DNA from 2 places in the Variovorax sp. PEI5 genome. Region 1 is predicted to be linked to the other one. Evidence: riboswitches for the same ligand, from Rfam matches in the RefSeq annotation. Region 1 holds a riboswitch; the other holds the start of a gene.

Region 1 (4,414 bases):
TGTCTGGCGGCCGGCCAGGAAGGCCTCGCGGTCCCAGGCCGGCGAGGCGCCGGCGGCCAGCTCCATGCTCTGCTCGGCATTCTCGAACTCGGCGCCGAAGCGCCGGATGAGCTCGGCGCGGTCGTCCAGCGCGATGGTCTCGAATTCCTGCGGCAGGCGCTCCTTGCCCGAGTCGAACACCGTCATGGTCTGCGTGCGCAGGTTCATGATGCCGCCGAAGCTCTTGCCCTGGCCCACCGGCCAGGTCATCGGCACGCAGGGCATGCCCAGCTCGCGCTCGATCTCGTCGAGGATGTCCAGCGGCTCGCGGACCTCGCGGTCCATCTTGTTGACGAAGGTGATGATGGGCGTGTCGCGCTGGCGGCAGACCTCGATCAGGCGCCGCGTCTGCGCTTCCACGCCGTTGGCCGCGTCGATCACCATCAGGGCCGAATCGACCGCCGTCAGCACGCGGTAGGTGTCCTCGGAAAAGTCCTTGTGGCCGGGCGTGTCCAGCAGGTTGATGACGTGCTCGCGATAGAGCATCTGCATCACCGACGAGGCCACCGAGATGCCACGCTGCTTCTCGATCTCCATCCAGTCGGAGGTGGCGTGGCGCGTCGCCTTGCGGGCCTTGACCGAGCCGGCGATCTGGATCGCGCCCGAGAACAGCAGCAGCTTCTCCGTCAGCGTGGTCTTGCCGGCGTCGGGGTGGGAGATGATCGCGAAGGTGCGGCGACGCTTGGTTTCTTCGAGGAATTTGTCGTTCGACATCGGGCAGGATTCAAGGGGGGAGGGGGCGGCCGGCACGACGCCGGCGGCGGAGGCGGGCGGGAGGCCGCGATGGCCGCTATTGTCCCTCAGGGCGTGCCGGCTCAGCCGCGCCGGAACTGCTTGCGCAGGAACGGCCGGTGGCGCGCGATGTGCGCCAGCTGCGCCTCGGCGATGGTGCCGCCGAGGTCGACGCCGTCGCCATTGAGCACGTCGTTGGCGAAGTCGAGCGCGCGCGCCACCACCTCGGCCTCGTCGACGCCCTGTTGCGCGGCGAGGTCCAGCGCGACACGCTTCATGGCGCGCTGCGACAGCATCCACATCGCGCCGAAGGAGTCCCAGGCGGCCGCGGCCTCCTTGAAGCGGTCGCGTTCGGCCAGGATCTGGTCGAGCGGCCGGGCCAGGATCTCCTCCAGCTGGCCGAGCCGGTCCATCAGCTGCGCGTTGCGCGCCTCGAGCGCCTGGCGCAACTCGTCCGCGCTGGGCGGCGGCGTGATGGAGCCATCGGGATTGGGCGTGGCGATGTGGAGCGTGTCGGTCAGCGTCATGGCCCTGATTCTCGCGTCGCCGGGGCCGCCTCCACGGTTCTCACATCGGCGGCACGAAGCCGTTGCGGCCGGCCAGCACGCGCACGGCGGTCGGCTGGCCGTTGCGTTCCTGCGCATTGACCAGCACCCGCGCGCCGGGCGTCAGCAGCGCGTCGGTCGCGGGCCGGAAGGTCACGACCGGCACGTCGCGCGGCACGATCACGGTCTTCTCGCCGCCCTTGTAGGCCAGGCGCAGCTGCTGACCGCCACGGCCCGAAGCCGGTGCCGCCGCGAGATCGGCGACGGTGGCGTTGGTCATGGTGCTGCGGGGTTCCAGGTCCCAGGGGAAATGCCCCTCGCCGGTGCCGCGCGCCTCGGCCGGGAACACCAGCACCTCGAGCGCGCGCTGCGTGCCGTCGGGCTGCGGCATGGCGGCGGTGCCGACATAGCTACCCTGCTTGATGTCGGCCAGCCGGATCGGATAGACCTCCGAGACCGGCAGGTCGGCCGCCCGCGCCATGCTCACGACCTCGCCGCCGCGATCCTTGACGATCAGCCGGGTGGCATCGACATAGACGACCGTGCCGCGCACGCGCACCGTGGGCGTCGCCGGGGTCGGGGGCGCCGGGGGCGCGGGCATCGCGCCCATGGGGACGGCCGGTCGGGCGGGCTGGCTCCAGGCCGCCTGCGGCAGGACCAGCAGGCTGGCCACGAGGCCGGCCGCGGCGAGCGGGGCGGCGGCGAACGAACGGAACAGCGGGCGGAGGAGGGCGGTGGTGTGCTTGCGCGTCATGGTGGAAGGCCTTGTCGAAGATTCGACCGCGCCGGGTGCCGCGATGGCCCCGGAACGCGTGTCGGATGCGACTCTAGGAGCGTCGCGACCGTCGCCCATGCAGGGATTCGAGCCGGTCCGGGGCAGGGCGAAACCGGTGCTGGGCTAAAATTCCGCCTCCGAGGAGCGTTGCAGCGCCATCAGGCGTGAGGCTCGGAACACATCGCAACCACGCTCATCCGCTGTCCATCGCGGTGAGTTCCGTCTCCGTCAGACGCACATCCCTCGATCCAGCGGCATCCGCAATCAGCCTTGGAGTGTCTTCCTCATGAGCGCCGTTCTCGAATCCCCGTCTTCCGTCTCCCCCGTGCTGCCCACCGCGGCCGCGTCCGCCCGGGCCGCCGACCAGGCCATCACCGACATCTCGCTCGCCGCCTGGGGCCGCAAGGAGATCCGCATCGCCGAGACCGAGATGCCCGGCCTGATGGCCATCCGCGAGGAATTCTCGGCCGCGCAGCCGCTCAAGGGCGCGCGCATCACCGGTTCGCTGCACATGACCATCCAGACGGCGGTGCTCATCGAGACGCTGCAGGCGCTCGGTGCCCAGGTGCGCTGGGCCTCCTGCAACATCTTCTCGACGCAGGACCACGCCGCCGCCGCCATCGCCGCGGCCGGCACGCCGGTGTTCGCCATCAAGGGCGAGTCGCTGGAGGACTACTGGGACTACACCCACCGCATCTTCGACTTCGGTGCCGAGGGCACGCCGGGCGAAGGCCCCAACATGATCCTGGACGATGGCGGCGACGCCACGCTGCTCATGCACCTGGGCCAGCGCGCCGAGCAGGACCTGTCGCTCATCGACACGCATTCGAGCGAGGAGGAACGCATCCTGTATGCCGCCATCCGCAAGAAGCTGGCCGAGGACCCGACCTGGTACAGCCGCAAGTCGGCCGAGATCATCGGCGTGACCGAGGAGACCACCACCGGCGTGCACCGCCTGAACGACATGTCGGCCAAGGGCCTGCTGAAGTTCCGCGCCATCAACGTCAACGACTCCGTCACCAAGAGCAAGTTCGACAACCTCTATGGCTGCCGCGAATCGCTGGTCGATGGCATCAAGCGCGCGACCGACGTGATGATCGCCGGCAAGGTGGCCGTCGTGGCCGGCTACGGCGACGTGGGCAAGGGCTCGGCGCAGGCGCTGCGCGCCCTCTCGGCCCAGGTCTGGGTGACCGAGATCGACCCCATCAACGCCCTGCAGGCCGCCATGGAAGGCTACAAGGTCGTGACCATGGAGTACGCCGCCGACAAGGCCGACATCTTCGTCACCACCACCGGCAACCGCGACGTCATCCGCCACGAGCACATGGTCGCCATGAAGGACCAGGCCATCGTCTGCAACATCGGCCACTTCGACAACGAGATCGACATCGCGTCGATCGAGAAGTACCAGTGGGAGGAGATCAAGCCGCAGGTCGACCATGTCGAGTTCCCCGACGGCAAGCGCATCATCCTGCTGGCCAAGGGCCGCCTGGTGAACCTGGGCTGCGGCACCGGCCATCCGAGCTTCGTGATGTCGTCGTCCTTCGCCAACCAGACGATCGCGCAGATCGAGCTGTTCACCAAGCCCGATGCCTACGAGTCCGGCAAGGTCTACGTGCTGCCCAAGCACCTCGACGAGAAGGTCGCACGCCTGCACCTGAAGAAGGTCGGCGCGATGCTGACCGAACTCAGCGATGCCCAGGCCGCCTACATCGGCGTGGACAAGGCCGGCCCGTACAAGGCGGACACCTACAGGTACTGAATGGCTCGCCCCCAGTCTTCGCGCACTGCGTGTCGCTTCGCCAACCCCCTGCCGGGGGCGACACCGGCGGCCGGGCGGAACCCGTTCCGCGGTGTTGCTGGCAGGAGCTGTCATGCGCGCTGATCAACTGTTGGTGGAGCGTGGACTGGCGGCGTCGCGGTCGCAGGCCGTGCGGCTGATCGCCGGCGGACTTCGCTGGCGCGACGCCGGCAGCACCGATGCCTGGCGCCCGGTCGGCAAGAACCGCGACGACATCCCCGAGACGGCCGAACTCGACCTGGCCGACGCGGCCGAGTCGCGTTTCGTCTCGCGCGGCGGGCTGAAGCTCGAAGGCGCGCTGGCCACCGCCGGCATCGACGCGCGCGGCCGCCACTGCCTGGACATCGGGCAGTCGACCGGTGGCTTCACCGACTGCCTGCTGCAGCACGGCGCGGCCCATGTGGTGGGCATCGACGTCGGCCACGGCCAGCTGCATGCGCGCATCCGCGAGGACGAGCGCGTCACGGCCATCGAGCGCGTCAATGCGCGCGCCCTGACGCGTGCCGATCTGCCGGAGGACGA
Region 2 (4,414 bases), 600 kb from region 1:
ATCGACTGCGCCTGGGCCCTGGCCGATCCCGGGGCCGAGCCGGCCCGCGCCGACGTGCGCATCCGCATCGCGCCGGACGGGCGCATCGCCACGCTCGACGCGCTCGGCCATGCCGCGACCGGGCGTCGCCTGCTGGCGCTGCCCGCGCTGGCCAACGCGCACGACCACGCGCGCACCTTCCGCAGCGCCACGCTCGGTGCCTTCGGCCAGCCGCTGGAGGGCTGGCTGCCGTTCCTGGGCGTGGTGCCGGGCATGGATCCGTACCTGTGCGCGGCCACGTCCTTCGCGCGTTCGGCGCGCCATGGCGTGACGCACCTGATGGTCCATTACACGCGCGTGCAGGGCGGCATGCCCTATGTCGACGAGGCCCGCGCCGTGGCCCGCGCGGCAGGCGACGTCGGCGTGCGCATCGGCTTCGCGGTGTCGATGCGCGACCGCCACGGCATCGGCTACGCGGACGACGCGGCCGTGCTGGCGGCGCTCAGGCCGGGCATCCGCGACGCCGTGGCCAAGCGGCTGGCGGCACCGCCGGTCGCGCCGGCCGCGCAGCTCGCGCTCGTGGACGAGGTCTGCGCCATGGTGGCGGAAGAGGGCCATGCCCACCACGTCACCGTCCAGTACGGGCCGACGGCGGTGCAATGGTGCAGCACGCCGCTGCTCGAAGCCATCGCGCGGGCCTCGGCCGACACCGGGCGGCCCGTGCACATGCACCTGCTGGAGACGCGCTACCAGCGCGACTGGGCCGATGCCGCGCATCCCGGGGGCGTCGTCCGCTTCCTCGACGACATCGGCCTGCTGAGCCCGCGCCTCACGCTGGCGCACTGCACCTGGGCGCGGCCGGACGAACTGGCGCTGTTGGCCGAACGCGGCGTCACGCTGGCGGTCAACACCAGTTCCAACCTGGGTCTGAAGTCCGGCATCGCGCCGCTGCCGGAGATGCTGCGGCAGGGCTGCCGCGTCGCCATGGGGCTCGACGGCCTGGCCCTCGACGAGGACGACGACGCGCTGCGCGAGCTGCGGCTGGCCTTCGCGCTGCATCGCGGCTGGGGCTACGACACCACGATGACGCCGCGCCAGCTGTGGGCCTTCGGCGCCGGTCACGGGCCGCGCAGCGTGGCCGGAGCGGCCGCGCGCGGGCAGGGCCGCATCGCGCCCGGCGAGCCGGCGGACATCGTGCTGCTGGACTGGGACGCGCTCGACGACGATGCCCTGTTCGCCGACACCGACCCGCTGGACCTGCTGCTGGCACGCGCCCACGGCGCGCACATCGCGCGGGTGCTGGCCGGCGGGCGCGCGATCGTCGAGCATGGCCGGGTGCTGGGCATCGACGAGCCGGCCCTGAAGGCCGAGCTGCTGGCGCGCACCCGCCACGCCCTGGCCGCCGATCCGGCCCACGCCGCCTGGCGCGAGGATGTCCGGGCGCTGGCCGACGACCTGGCGCCGTTCTATCGTCGTGGCCTGTTCGGCGGCTGCTGCGGCTGAACCCCGTCGCCCCGTCCTCCGTCCTTCCCGACCGACCTTTTTCCTCTCCATCGACCCCATGACCCGACTCAAGATCACCGCCGGCGGCCTCGAATTCATCGCCCTGACCCATCCCGACGCGCCGCGCACCGTGGCGGCGTTCCTCTCGCTGCTGCCCTACCGCCAGCAGTTGATCCACGTGCGCTGGAGCGGCGAGGGCTGCTGGGTGCCGCTGGGCGAGTTCAGGCTGGAGGCCGACGGCGCGCCGGTCGGCTTCGAGAACCACACCAGCCACCCGTCGGTGGGCGACATCCTGTTCTATCCGGGCGGCTACAGCGAGACCGAGATCATCCTGGCCTATGGCGCCTGCAGCTTCTCCAGCAAGATGGGCCAGCTCGCCGGCAACCATTTCCTCACCATCGTCGAGGGGCGCGAGCAGCTGCGCGCGCTCGGCGAGCGGGTGCTGTGGCAGGGCGCCCAGGACGTGCTGTTCGAACTCGCCTGACCGGCCCCACGGCGCGTCGGCCGGGCCGATGCGCCTAAAATCGCGCCTCCCCGAGGAGCGTTGCAGCGGAGCGCGTCGCGCCCCGCCAGGCTCGGGCGTGTTCCCCCCTGCAACGACGCTCGCCTGAACCTCCGCGAACCAGGTGAGTCCATGCCGTCGTCCTCCAGCCCCGCCACTTCCGCCGCCACATCCACCGCCGCCGTCCCGGCGATGAAGCTGTCGGGTCTCGAACCCGTGCAGATCGGCGAGGGAACCTTGTTCGTCAACATCGGCGAGCGCACCAACGTCACCGGCTCCAAGGCCTTCGCGCGCATGATCCTGAACGGCCAGTTCGAGGAGGCCCTGGCCGTCGCGCGCCAGCAGGTGGAGAACGGGGCCCAGGTGATCGACATCAACATGGACGAGGCCATGCTCGACAGCAAGGCCGCGATGGTGCGCTTCCTGAACCTGATCGCCTCGGAGCCCGACATCGCGCGCGTGCCGATCATGGTGGACAGCTCCAAGTGGGAGGTCATCGAGGCCGGCCTGCGCTGCATCCAGGGCAAGGGCATCGTCAACTCGATCAGCATGAAGGAGGGCGAGGACCAGTTCCGCCACCAGGCGCGGCTGCTGCGCCGCTATGGCGCCGCGGCGGTCGTGATGGCCTTCGACGAGAAGGGCCAGGCCGACACCTACGAGCGCAAGGTCGAGATCTGCGAGCGCGCCTATCGCATCCTGGTCGACGAGATCGGCTTCCCGGCCGAGGACATCATCTTCGACCCCAACATCTTCGCCGTCGCCACCGGCATCGAGGAGCACGACAACTATGCGGTCGACTTCATCGAGGCCACGCGCTGGATCAAGCAGAACCTGCCCGGCGCCAAGGTCTCGGGCGGCGTCAGCAACGTCAGCTTCAGCTTTCGTGGCAACGATCCCGTGCGCGAGGCGATCCACACCGTGTTCCTGTATCACGCCATCAAGGCCGGCATGGACATGGGCATCGTCAACGCCGGCATGGTGGGCGTCTACGACGACCTGGAGCCGGTGCTGCGCGAGCGGGTCGAGGACGTCATCCTCAACCGCCGAGCCGATGCCGGCGAGCGCCTGGTCGAGGTGGCCGAGACCGCCAAGAGCGGTGCCAAGGACGAGAGCCGGCGCAACGACTGGCGCGGCACGCCCGAGGCGCCGGTGAGCGTGGGCGACCGGCTCAGCCACGCGCTGGTCCATGGCATCACCGAGTTCATCGTCGAGGACACCGAGGAGGCGTATCGCGGCATCCTGGCCGGGGGCGGGCGTCCGCTGCACGTCATCGAGGGCCCGCTCATGGACGGCATGAACGTGGTGGGCGACCTGTTCGGCGCCGGCAAGATGTTCCTGCCCCAGGTGGTGAAGTCGGCCCGGGTCATGAAGCAGGCCGTGGCCCACCTGCTGCCCTACATCGAGGAGGAGAAGCTGCGCGACGAGGCCGCCGGCCGCGACGTGCGCACCAAGGGCAAGATCGTCATCGCCACCGTCAAGGGCGACGTCCACGACATCGGCAAGAACATCGTCACGGTGGTCCTGCAGTGCAACAACTTCGAGGTCGTGAACATGGGCGTGATGGTGCCCTGCCACGAGATCCTGGCGCGCGCCAAGGTCGAGGGGGCGGACATCGTCGGCCTCTCCGGCCTCATCACGCCGAGCCTGGAGGAGATGCAGTACGTCGCCGGCGAGATGCAGCGCGACGACCATTTCCGCATCAGGAAGATCCCGCTGATGATCGGCGGCGCCACCACCAGCCGGGTGCACACGGCCGTCAAGATCGCGCCGCACTACGAGGGCCCGGTGGTCTACGTGCCCGACGCCTCGCGCAGCGTCAGCGTGGCGCAGTCGCTGCTTTCCGACCAGGCCGCGAAGTACATCGACGAGCTCAACGTCGACTACGACAAGGTGCGCCTGCAGCACGCGAACAAGAAGCAGACGCCGCTGTGGCCGCTGGCCAAGGCGCGCGCCAACCGCACGCCGATCGACTGGAGCGGCTATGTCCCGCCGGTGCCGAAGTTCATCGGCCGGCGCGTCTTCCGCAACTTCGACCTCACCGAGCTGGCCAAGTACATCGACTGGGGCCCGTTCTTCCAGACCTGGGACCTGGCCGGGCCGTTCCCGGCCATCCTGAAGGACGAGGTGGTCGGCACCGAGGCCGTGCGCGTCTACGCCGACGGCCAGCGCATGCTCAAGCGCCTGATCGAGGGCCGCTGGCTCAGCGCCAGCGGCGTCGTCGGCTTCTGGCCGGCCAACAGCGTCGACGACGACGACATCGCGCTCTACACCGACGAGACGCGCAACGAGGTCGCGCTGACCTGGCACGGCCTGCGCCAGCAGACCGAGAAGCCGGTTATCGAAGGCGTGCCGCGCCCGAGCCGCTGCCTGGCCGACTTCGTGGCGCCGCGCTCGAGCGGACTGAAGGACTACGTGGGCATGTTCGCCGTC

Evidence for each region. A riboswitch is a leader RNA that binds a small molecule or an ion and turns the genes downstream of it on or off. The one in region 1 is predicted to bind S-adenosylhomocysteine.
Region 2: another riboswitch for S-adenosylhomocysteine. It lies ahead of metH (methionine synthase); the one in region 1 lies ahead of ahcY (adenosylhomocysteinase).

Annotation. Positions count from the first base shown of each region.
Region 1 covers NZ_CM155257.1:2,224,530-2,228,943, reverse strand. The annotation lists gene AC1MLT_RS10310 (peptide chain release factor 3) at 1-753, opposite strand, end outside; gene AC1MLT_RS10305 (hypothetical protein) at 855-1,298, opposite strand; gene AC1MLT_RS10300 (hypothetical protein) at 1,339-2,070, opposite strand; S-adenosyl-L-homocysteine riboswitch at 2,227-2,293, shown strand; gene ahcY (adenosylhomocysteinase) at 2,378-3,853, shown strand; gene AC1MLT_RS10290 (TlyA family RNA methyltransferase) at 3,966-4,414, shown strand, end outside.
Region 2 covers NZ_CM155257.1:2,826,273-2,830,686, forward strand. The annotation lists gene AC1MLT_RS13070 (amidohydrolase family protein) at 1-1,482, shown strand, start outside; gene AC1MLT_RS13075 (DUF3830 family protein) at 1,541-1,966, shown strand; S-adenosyl-L-homocysteine riboswitch at 2,013-2,094, shown strand; gene metH (methionine synthase) at 2,177-4,414, shown strand, end outside.